Regions from separate parts of the Streptomyces sp. NPDC001220 genome, predicted to be linked through region 2. Evidence: riboswitches for the same ligand, from Rfam matches in the RefSeq annotation. Region 2 holds a riboswitch; the other holds the start of a gene.
What was found. A riboswitch is a leader RNA that binds a small molecule or an ion and turns the genes downstream of it on or off. The one in region 2 is predicted to bind S-adenosylmethionine.

Region 1 (4,367 bases), on a different contig from region 2:
CCACACCACGTCGAAGTCACCCGACTGGAGCGTGGTGGCGAACTGGGTGACCGGGAGCTGCTTGAGCACCACGTCGATCCCGACGGCCTTGAGCTGCTGCTGGACCAGCTCCAGCGCGGGCTGGTTGGTGGCCGCGTTCGGGAACCAGCTGATGGTCAGGCTCAGCTTCTTGCCGCCCTTGGTGCGGATGCCGTCGCCGCCTGCCTTCCAACCGGCCTCGTCCAGCAGGGACTTGGCCTTGGCCGCGTCGAAGGCGAGGTCGGTGGAGAGGTCGGTGTAGTCGGGCGTGGTGTGCGCCAGGATGCTGGTCGCCGGCTGGGTGCCGGTCGGGAAGACGGTGTCGGCGATCTGCTTCCGGTCGACGGCGGCCAGGATCGCCTGGCGCACCTTCGTGTCCTTGAGCAGGGGCCGCGAGTTGTTGAGTCCCAGACCGAACACCACGCCGGGGTTGGCCCGGCTCTGGAGGGCGACCTGGCCGCCCTTGAGCGCCGCCTCGTTGGCCTTGCCGACGCTGCTGATCACGTCCACCTGCCCGGACTGCAGACTGCCGGCCCGCACTCCGGCCTCGGGCACGACCTTGAACACCAGCTTGTCCAGGTAGGCCTCGCCCTTCTTCGACCACAGCGAGGAACCCCAGTCGTACCCGGTCCGCCTGGCCAGGGTGACCGACTGGTTCTGCACGTACTGCTTCAGCACGAACGGCCCGGAGCCGACCACGCCGTCACTGCACTTCTGCTGCGGGGACTTCTTCACGCTCGCCGACGACTCGATACCCAGCGAGTGGGTCGAAGTCGCCTGCAGGAACTGGGCGTTGGGCTGCTTGAAGGACACCTTGACGGTGAGCGGGTCGACCACGGTGGTGCTTTCGACACCGCTCAGATAGCCCTCCGCGAGGGTGCCCAGGGCGCCGAGGTCCGGCACCGCGTCGAAGTTGTCCTTGACCACCTGGGCGGTCAGCTTCGAGCCGTCGCTGAAGGTGACCCCCGGCCGCAGATGGAACGTGAACGTCGTCGCGTCGCTGCTGATGTCCCAGCTCTTGGCGAGCCACGGCACGATCTTGCCGGTCTTCGGGTCCTGGTCGGTGAGGGAGTCCACGATCTGGCGCACCGAGTAGATGGTGTCGTTGCTTCCCACCTGCTGCGGATCCACGCAACCGGCGTCGGATCCCACCGCGAAGGTCAGGGTGCCGCCGGACTTCGCCCGGCCGCTTCCGCCGCCGGAGCCGTCGTCGCCCGAACCGCACGCGGTCAGCAGGACACTGGTGGTCAGGAGCGCGGCCAGGGGCGCCCATCGGGAGGGTCTGAAATCCGGAAGTGCAGTCACGGAGGGCTTTCTCCTACTCGTGTCACCCGGCACGGGGTGCCGGGCTTCGGGGCGCGAGGCACGGCCGTGCAGGGGCGTGCAGGGGCGTGCAGGGGCGTGCGGCCCCGGCCGGATCGGCGCCGGCCGGGGAAGCGCAGTGCAGACGGAGGACGAACGGAGGCAGGTGGACGACACCGGGGACCGGTGACGGGGAAAGGCGCCGCGAAGGGCCAGGCCGGTGACGAGGGTCAGCCGGCGGCAGGCGGGCCGGTCAGGCCCGACAGAGGCAGCTGGTCGAGCGCTTCAGATCGATGTGGCGCCGGCGCGAGAGCCGGGAGTACGCCGTGGCGTCGGCGGGGGAGGCAGCCGGGTCGTCGCCGTGTCGCATGCCGGTCCCTCCTCGTCTCCGGCCCCGGTCACGGGGCCACGCGCTTGCGGGAGTCGTCGCTGACCCCGCCGGGCTTTCACCTGGAGCACCCCACCGCGGGGGAGGGTTGCCGGTCAGCGAGCCAGGGCTTGACGCTGACACTCAATGCCGTTGGCGATCGTACGGATCGGTTTTGGCGTACGTCAATGCCGCATCCGGCGCCCTGTTCGAGAAGACGGGACCGTCTCACGTGCCGGGACGCGCGGTGGACGCACCTGGTGCCGTGTGCTTTGATCCGGCCATGGAGACCGCAGGTCAGGCACGCACGGTGCGGCTCGACCCGTTCTGGGTGGGCCGCCGCGCCGACCAGTTCGACCAGACCTGTCGCTGACCGCTCGCGCTCCCTTCACCCTTCTCCAGCCGCGAACACGCCGTCGCCGAGCGGCCGTTCCCGCCCCTGTGCGTCCCAACTCGTCGTGACTTGCCGGAGAGAGAGGCATGGCCGTCAACAGCAGCGCTCCGACAGGGGTGTTCGCCGCGCTACGGGTCCGTGACTACCGGATCTACTGGAGCACCGGCCTGGTGTCCAACATCGGCAGCGCCATGCAGGGGGTCGCGCTGGACTGGTTCGTCCTGACGCTCACCCACAGCGGAACCGCGCTCGGCTGGGTCGCCGGACTCCAGTTCGCCCCCGTACTGCTGTTCGGCCTGTGGGGCGGGGTCATCGCGGACCGGTACGACCGCCGGACCCTGCTGCTGTGGACCCAGACGCTGTACGCGGTCCAGGCCCTGCTCCTGACGGTCATCGTCTTCTCCGGGCATGGCGCGCTGTGGCTGCTGTACGTGCTGTCGTTCGGCCGCACCGCCCGGCCCCCGGTCGGCGTCGGCGACGGCATCGGCATCGGGATCAGGCTCGGCGTCGGCGTCGGCGTCGGCGTCGGCATCAGGCTCGGCGTCGGCACCGGCATCGGCGTCAGCGACGGCGCCGACCGGCCGCTCGCCGTCCCCCGATCACCGGCCGCCACACGAACCGTCCGTCGGAGAAACGCCCCCTGCCGTCCGCCGGAGAAGCGCCCCATGATCGCCCGTGACCCGGGCCGTCAGCCGCTCTCGGCCGGTGCCGGTGCCGGTGCCGGTGTCGCGCGCAGGCGGAAGCCGACGCCCCGTTCCGTCGTGAGCAGAGCCGCTGCACGGGGGCCCAGTTTGCGACGGATGCGGTGGATGTGCAGGTCGACGGAGCGGCTGCGGCTGCCCGCCCATTCGCCCAGCCCCGAGCGCAGGTCCTCCCGGGTGATGACCCGGCCGTTGCCGCGCAGCAGGGCGGTCAGCAGCCGGAACTCCAACGGGGTCAGGGCGACGGGAGCACCGTCCACCAGCATGCGCTGCCCGCCCGGGTCCAGACTGATCGGGGACGGGGCGGCGGCCACGTAGGACCCGGGCAGCGTGCCGCCGGGCACCACCGGCAGGCCCGCGGCGCGCCAGGCCTCGTAGCCGCCGGCGATGTCGGTGGCCCGCACCAGTCCGAGGTCGTGCAGCCCGGCGGCGGCCATGCTCGACATGTAACCCTGCGAGCACATGATGATCGCGCGCAGGGAGTGGTCGACGGCCTCCTCGATGCGCCAGGCGCTGCACGGGTCCAGCCGCCACTCCAGCACGTTCCGGTCCATGACGAGGGAACCGGGGATCTCGCCCTCGGCGCGTCGCACCAGGTCCGCGCGGACGTCCACCAGCAGGGCGCCGTCGCCCAGTTCACGGGCCGCGTCCGCCGGGGCCAGCCGCGTCAGGCGGGTACGGGCACGGACCAGTAACTCGTCGATCGAGGAGTGACCGGTGTCAGGTGTGCCGTCCGAGAGCCCCGCGGGCCGGATGTGCGCCGGTGACTGCATCGCGAGCAACTCCCGTGTCGTGCCTCGGAGACGGCCGGTGGTCGTCGGAACCGTGGCGGCGACAGCCGTCGGCGGGGCGCGCGAGCGCGCGGCGGGAGTCGGTCATGCCGGAAGTGTACGGGCGGAGTTTTGCGGCTGAGTTTCTCGATTCTGAAACAGATACCGCATTGTCTGCCGCCGAACTGCGCTGTTATCAATGAGGGGTGACCGCGAAAACGCTGCTGACCCGGAGGATCCACGTGGATCTGCTGCGCGTCGGCACGTGCGCCTGTCCGCAGCGCTGAGGCACCCGACCGCGCACCTCGCGCCGGCCTTCTGACGGCCCTCGGCTCCACGCGTCCGCGCCCTTCACCGCTCCGCGCCTTTCGTCGTCTCTCCGCACCTCACCTCTCGTCGTCTTTCACCTTTCTGTCCGCACCGCACACGCCCGCGTACAGCTCCCCCAGGTTGTCCCGTGCCGCCGGTCATTCCCTGGAGAACCCATGCCTGCATCCGACGCCGACCCGCTGCCCCAGCACTGGCGGGACGTCCTGCCCGCCGTCCGTACCCGCCGCGGCTTCCTCACCCTGGCCGGCGGCGGTGCCCTGGCCGCCCTGCTCGCGGCCTGCGCGCCGAGCGCCGAGGACGAGGCGTCGGCCGGGACGGCGGCCTCGCCCACCGGCCCGGCCAGGCGCGGCGGCACCCTGCGCGTGGGCGCCCCGCCGCCGCCCACCGCCCTCGACCCGGTCACGGCGTACGACGGCACCGCGATCGCTCTCTACCAGCTGGTGGCCGAATACCTGATCTGGCTCGACAAGGACTTCAAGCTGGTG
Region 2 (4,367 bases):
GACGGAGCCGATCTTCGAGTTGGCGATCAGGATGTACGGGTCGTCGAGGGACGCCTCCATACGCTCCATGTCGGTGGCGAAGTACGCCGAGATGTAGCCCTTGTCGAAGCGCATACCCTCGGTGAGCTCCAGCTCCAGACCGAAGGTCTGGGACTCCTCGACGGTGATGACGCCTTCCTTGCCGACCTTGTCCATGGCCTCGGCGATGAGCTCGCCGATCTGGGTGTCGGCGGCGGAGATGGAGGCCGTGGAGGCGATCTGCTCCTTGGTCTCGACGTCCTTCGCCTGCTCCAGGAGGGCACCGGAGACGGCCTCGACGGCCTTCTCGATACCGCGCTTCAGGGCCATCGGGTTGGCGCCGGCGGCGACGTTGCGCAGGCCTTCCTTGACCAGGGCCTGGGCGAGCACGGTCGCGGTGGTCGTACCGTCACCGGCGACGTCGTCCGTCTTCTTGGCGACTTCCTTGACCAGCTCGGCGCCGATCTTCTCGTACGGGTCCTCCAGCTCGATCTCCTTGGCGATGGACACACCATCGTTGGTGATCGTGGGGGCGCCCCACTTCTTCTCAAGGACGACGTTGCGGCCCTTGGGGCCGAGGGTGACCTTGACGGCGTCGGCGAGCTGGTTCATACCGCGCTCAAGGCCGCGCCGCGCCTCCTCGTCGAACGCGATGATCTTGGCCATGTGAAGTGGTCCCTCCAGGACTGGGGGTGAGTCTTCGGACCGCGCCCGCGCCCGCGACGGACGGCTCGCCGACCCGTGGGTTCCTTGCCCCACCCGGCCTGCGGGCCTCACCGACCCGGTCCATTTTTGTCACTCTCACCTTCAGAGTGCTAACGCCAATGATTAGCACTCGCCCATGCCGAGTGCAAGCGCCTCCGGGAGACTGGGCCGCGCCAGGGCCGCGCTCGGGGCGGCGCGCCAGGGCCGCCCCCCGGTGGTGCGCCGGCCCACTCGTCCCGCGCATGCCAAAGGGCTCGTAACCCATGACTCCCCATGGGATACGAGCCCTCCGACAATGAAAGAAGAACGACGCTGTCAGTCGGCGCGTGCTTCAGCTGGTCGCGAGCCGGACCATGTCCGCCTGCGGCCCCTTCTGGCCCTGCGAGATCTCGAAATCGACCCGCTGACCTTCCTCCAGGGTGCGGTAGCCGTCCATCTGAATCGCACTGTAGTGGACGAAAACATCCGCACCACCGTCGACCGCGATGAAGCCGTACCCCTTCTCCGCGTTGAACCACTTGACGGTGCCCTGAGCCATGCCTAACTCCCCTATTACTGGCCCTTGCACAGATCCACACTTCGCGGATCCGGGTCAGACCTCACCCCCCAATGGTTGGGGGCGTGCGCCGGAACGCGTCGACCGCGGCTGAATGTATCTGTCCAACTGCCGTCTGCAACAGGTCAATCGGACGAGAATTCTGGACGGGAAGGGTCCGGAATGTAGCAAGAATTCGGCCGAATTCAGGGCAAGTCGGGCCCCATAAAAGCCGCGAAAGCCGCATATAACCCGCACACTTTGGCTACTTCTTGTCGGGTCAGCGGTATCGAATACAGGGCTCCCGACCTGGAGATCGGGACCGTGTTCCCCAACTGTACCGCGCTCAACCACACAGAATTGCCCCCTCCGCTTCTCTCACGGAGGGGGCAATCGAATGAACAGTGGGTGATCGGCGTTACCGAAGGTAATGTTCGGTCATTCGATCAGCCTGTCAGCAGGTCAGCCGCCGGCCACGGCCGGGATGATGGAGACGCCGGCACCGTCCGGGGTGGCCGTCTGAAGTCCCTGCTCGAACCGCACGTCGTCGTCATTGACGTACACATTCACGAACCGGCGCAGCTTGCCCTCGTCGTCGAGAACACGGCCGGCGATCCCGGTGTGGTTCTTCTCCAGGTCGGAGATGACCTCGCCGAGGGTGCCGCCTTCGGCGCTGACTTCGGCCTGACCACCGGTGTAGGTGCGCAGGATGGTGGGGATGCGAACGGTGACGCTCACGTTTGAACCTCCGATCGGGGCAACGCCCTGGTTTCCAACAGCTGTCTCAGGCGAGCCCGGCCTCGCGGAAAGACTCGAGATTCGGGCGGATAGTCGCCGTGAGCCCGGTCCCCGCCACGGCGTCCAGCGTCTTCAGTCCATCACCCGTGTTGAGTACAACGATCGACTTCGCCGGATCGATCAGCCCATTCTCGATGAGCTTCCTGGTGACTCCGACCGTCACCCCGCCCGCGGTCTCCGCGAAGATTCCCTCGGTCCGCGCGAGCAGCTTGATCGCGTCGACGACCTGCTCGTCGGTGACGTCCTCCACCGCACCGCCGGTACGGCGCGCGATGTCCAGGACGTACGGCCCGTCGGCCGGGTTGCCGATGGCCAGCGACTTGGCGATGGTGTTCGGCTTCTGCGGCCGCACCACGTCGTGGCCCGCCTTGTAGGCCACCGACACCGGCGAGCATCCCTCGGCCTGCGCGCCGAAGATCTTGTACGGCCTGTCCTCGACGAGCCCGAGCTTGATCAGCTCCTGCAGCCCCTTGTCGATCTTCGTGAGCTGCGAGCCGGAGGCGATCGGGACGACCAGCTGGTCCGGGATCCGCCAGCCGAGCTGCTCGCAGATCTCGTACGCCAGGGTCTTGGAGCCCTCCGCGTAGTACGGCCGCAGGTTGACGTTGACGAAGCCCCAGCCCTCGCCGGCCGAGTCGCCGATCAGCTCGGAGCAGAAACGGTTCACGTCGTCGTAGTTGCCCTCGATGCCGACGAGCTCGCCGCCGTAGATCGCGGCCATGACGATCTTGCCCTGCTCCAGGTCGTGCGGGATGAACACGCAGGAGCGGAAGCCGGCCCGGGCGGCGGCGGCGCCGACCGCCCCGGCCAGGTTGCCGGTGGAGGAGCAGGAGAGCGTGGTGTAGCCGAAGGCGCGCGCGGCCTCGACGGCCTGGGCGACGACCCGGTCCTTGAAGGAGTGCGTCGGGTTGCCGGAGTCGTCCTTGACGTACAGGCCGCCGGTGACGCCGAGCTCCTTCGCCAGGTTGTCGGCCTGGACGAGCTTGGTCCAGCCCGGGTTGATGTTCGGCTTGGTCGCCACGTCCGCGGGGACGGGCAGCAGCGGCGCGTAACGCCAGATGTTCGCGGGACCCGCTTCGATCCGCTTCCGCAGCTCCTCGGTGTCGTAGGCCGAGAAGTCGTACGCGATTTCGAGCGGGCCGAAACACTCCTCGCAGGCGAACACCGGGCCGAGCGGCACGCGGTGGCCGCACTCGCGGCAGCTCAGGGCAGTGGCGGGACCGAGGTCGACGGTCGTGGAGTCGGTGGTGGTCGCAGCAGTCTGCACAGCCATGTGAGGCGAGGCCCTTTCTCCTCATCTTCCTCACGACGCATCTCGCCGTGAGACGGATTTGGCACCTTCCCTAGCCGGGAGCCTCGCGAGTGATCGACAGTGATCAGCGATCAGCGAGTAACCGACTGGAGGGTTGCCGGGGCTTCATCGGGCCGTATCCCTCTGCCCCTCTGGATGAGCGGTATGCGGTTGTCAACGACCGGTGACCCCAGGACATGCGATGGTCATCGGCGTTGTTCAAGACTGTAACCGAAGGCCAGGACAGTTGAGAGAGTCGTCCGAACCGCGAGATGGATCACACCTCGCAGTGTGATCGTGACAGTGAGGAGCCGCTGACTGTGCTGGAAGAAGTCGAGCGCTGGCTGGCCACCCGCTCCTGGTCCATGAACGACCGCCCGCTGCACCGGATACTCGCCGCCAAGCAGCGCACCGGACAGTCCGTCTCCGTGGTGCTGCCCGCGCTCAACGAGGAGGCGACCGTCGGCGACATCGTCGCGATCATCCGTCACGACCTGATGCGGCAGGCGCCGCTCGTCGACGAGCTCGTGGTCGTCGACTCCGGCTCCACCGACCGTACGGCGGCGGTGGCCGCGGCGGCCGGCGCCCGGGTCGTGCACCGCGACACGATCCTGCCGCGCATCCCCACCGTCCCCGGCAAGGGCGAGGTCCTCTGGCGCTCCCTCCTCGTCACCACCGGGGACATCGTCTGCTTCGTCGACGCAGACCTGCGGGAGTTCTCCTCCGACTTCGTCACCGGGATCGTCGGCCCGCTGCTGACCGACCCGGACGTGGACCTGGTCAAGGCGATGTACGACCGCCCGCTCGCCGGCTCGGCCGGACAGGGCGGCAGGGTCACCGAACTGATGGCCCGCCCGCTGCTGAACATGCACTGGCCGCAGCTGGCCGGGTTCGTCCAGCCGCTCGGCGGCGAGTACGCGGCCCGCCGCTCGCTCCTCGAACAGCTCCCCTTCCCGGTCGGCTACGGCGTGGAACTGGGCATGCTGGTCGACGCCCTGCACCTGGTGGGCCTGGACGCCC

Region 1: another riboswitch for S-adenosylmethionine. It lies ahead of ACWDGI_RS09590 (putative leader peptide); the one in region 2 lies ahead of thrC (threonine synthase).

The regions. Positions count from the first base shown of each region.
Region 1 covers NZ_JBSFJE010000003.1:349,586-353,952, forward strand. Annotated here, with positions in the region: gene ACWDGI_RS09585 (ABC transporter substrate-binding protein) at 1-1,323, opposite strand, end outside; gene ACWDGI_RS09590 (putative leader peptide) at 1,574-1,690, opposite strand; SAM riboswitch class IV at 1,726-1,839, opposite strand; partial or broken gene ACWDGI_RS09595 (MFS transporter) at 2,168-2,464, shown strand; gene ACWDGI_RS09600 (winged helix-turn-helix domain-containing protein) at 2,770-3,555, opposite strand; gene ACWDGI_RS09605 (putative leader peptide) at 3,759-3,839, shown strand; gene ACWDGI_RS09610 (ABC transporter substrate-binding protein) at 4,038-4,367, shown strand, end outside.
Region 2 covers NZ_JBSFJE010000010.1:152,380-156,746, reverse strand. Annotated here, with positions in the region: gene groL (chaperonin GroEL) at 1-684, opposite strand, end outside; gene ACWDGI_RS24405 (cold-shock protein) at 1,055-1,261, opposite strand; gene ACWDGI_RS24400 (MoaD/ThiS family protein) at 1,721-1,996, opposite strand; gene thrC (threonine synthase) at 2,043-3,329, opposite strand; SAM riboswitch class I at 3,348-3,510, opposite strand; gene ACWDGI_RS24390 (glucosyl-3-phosphoglycerate synthase) at 3,668-4,367, shown strand, end outside.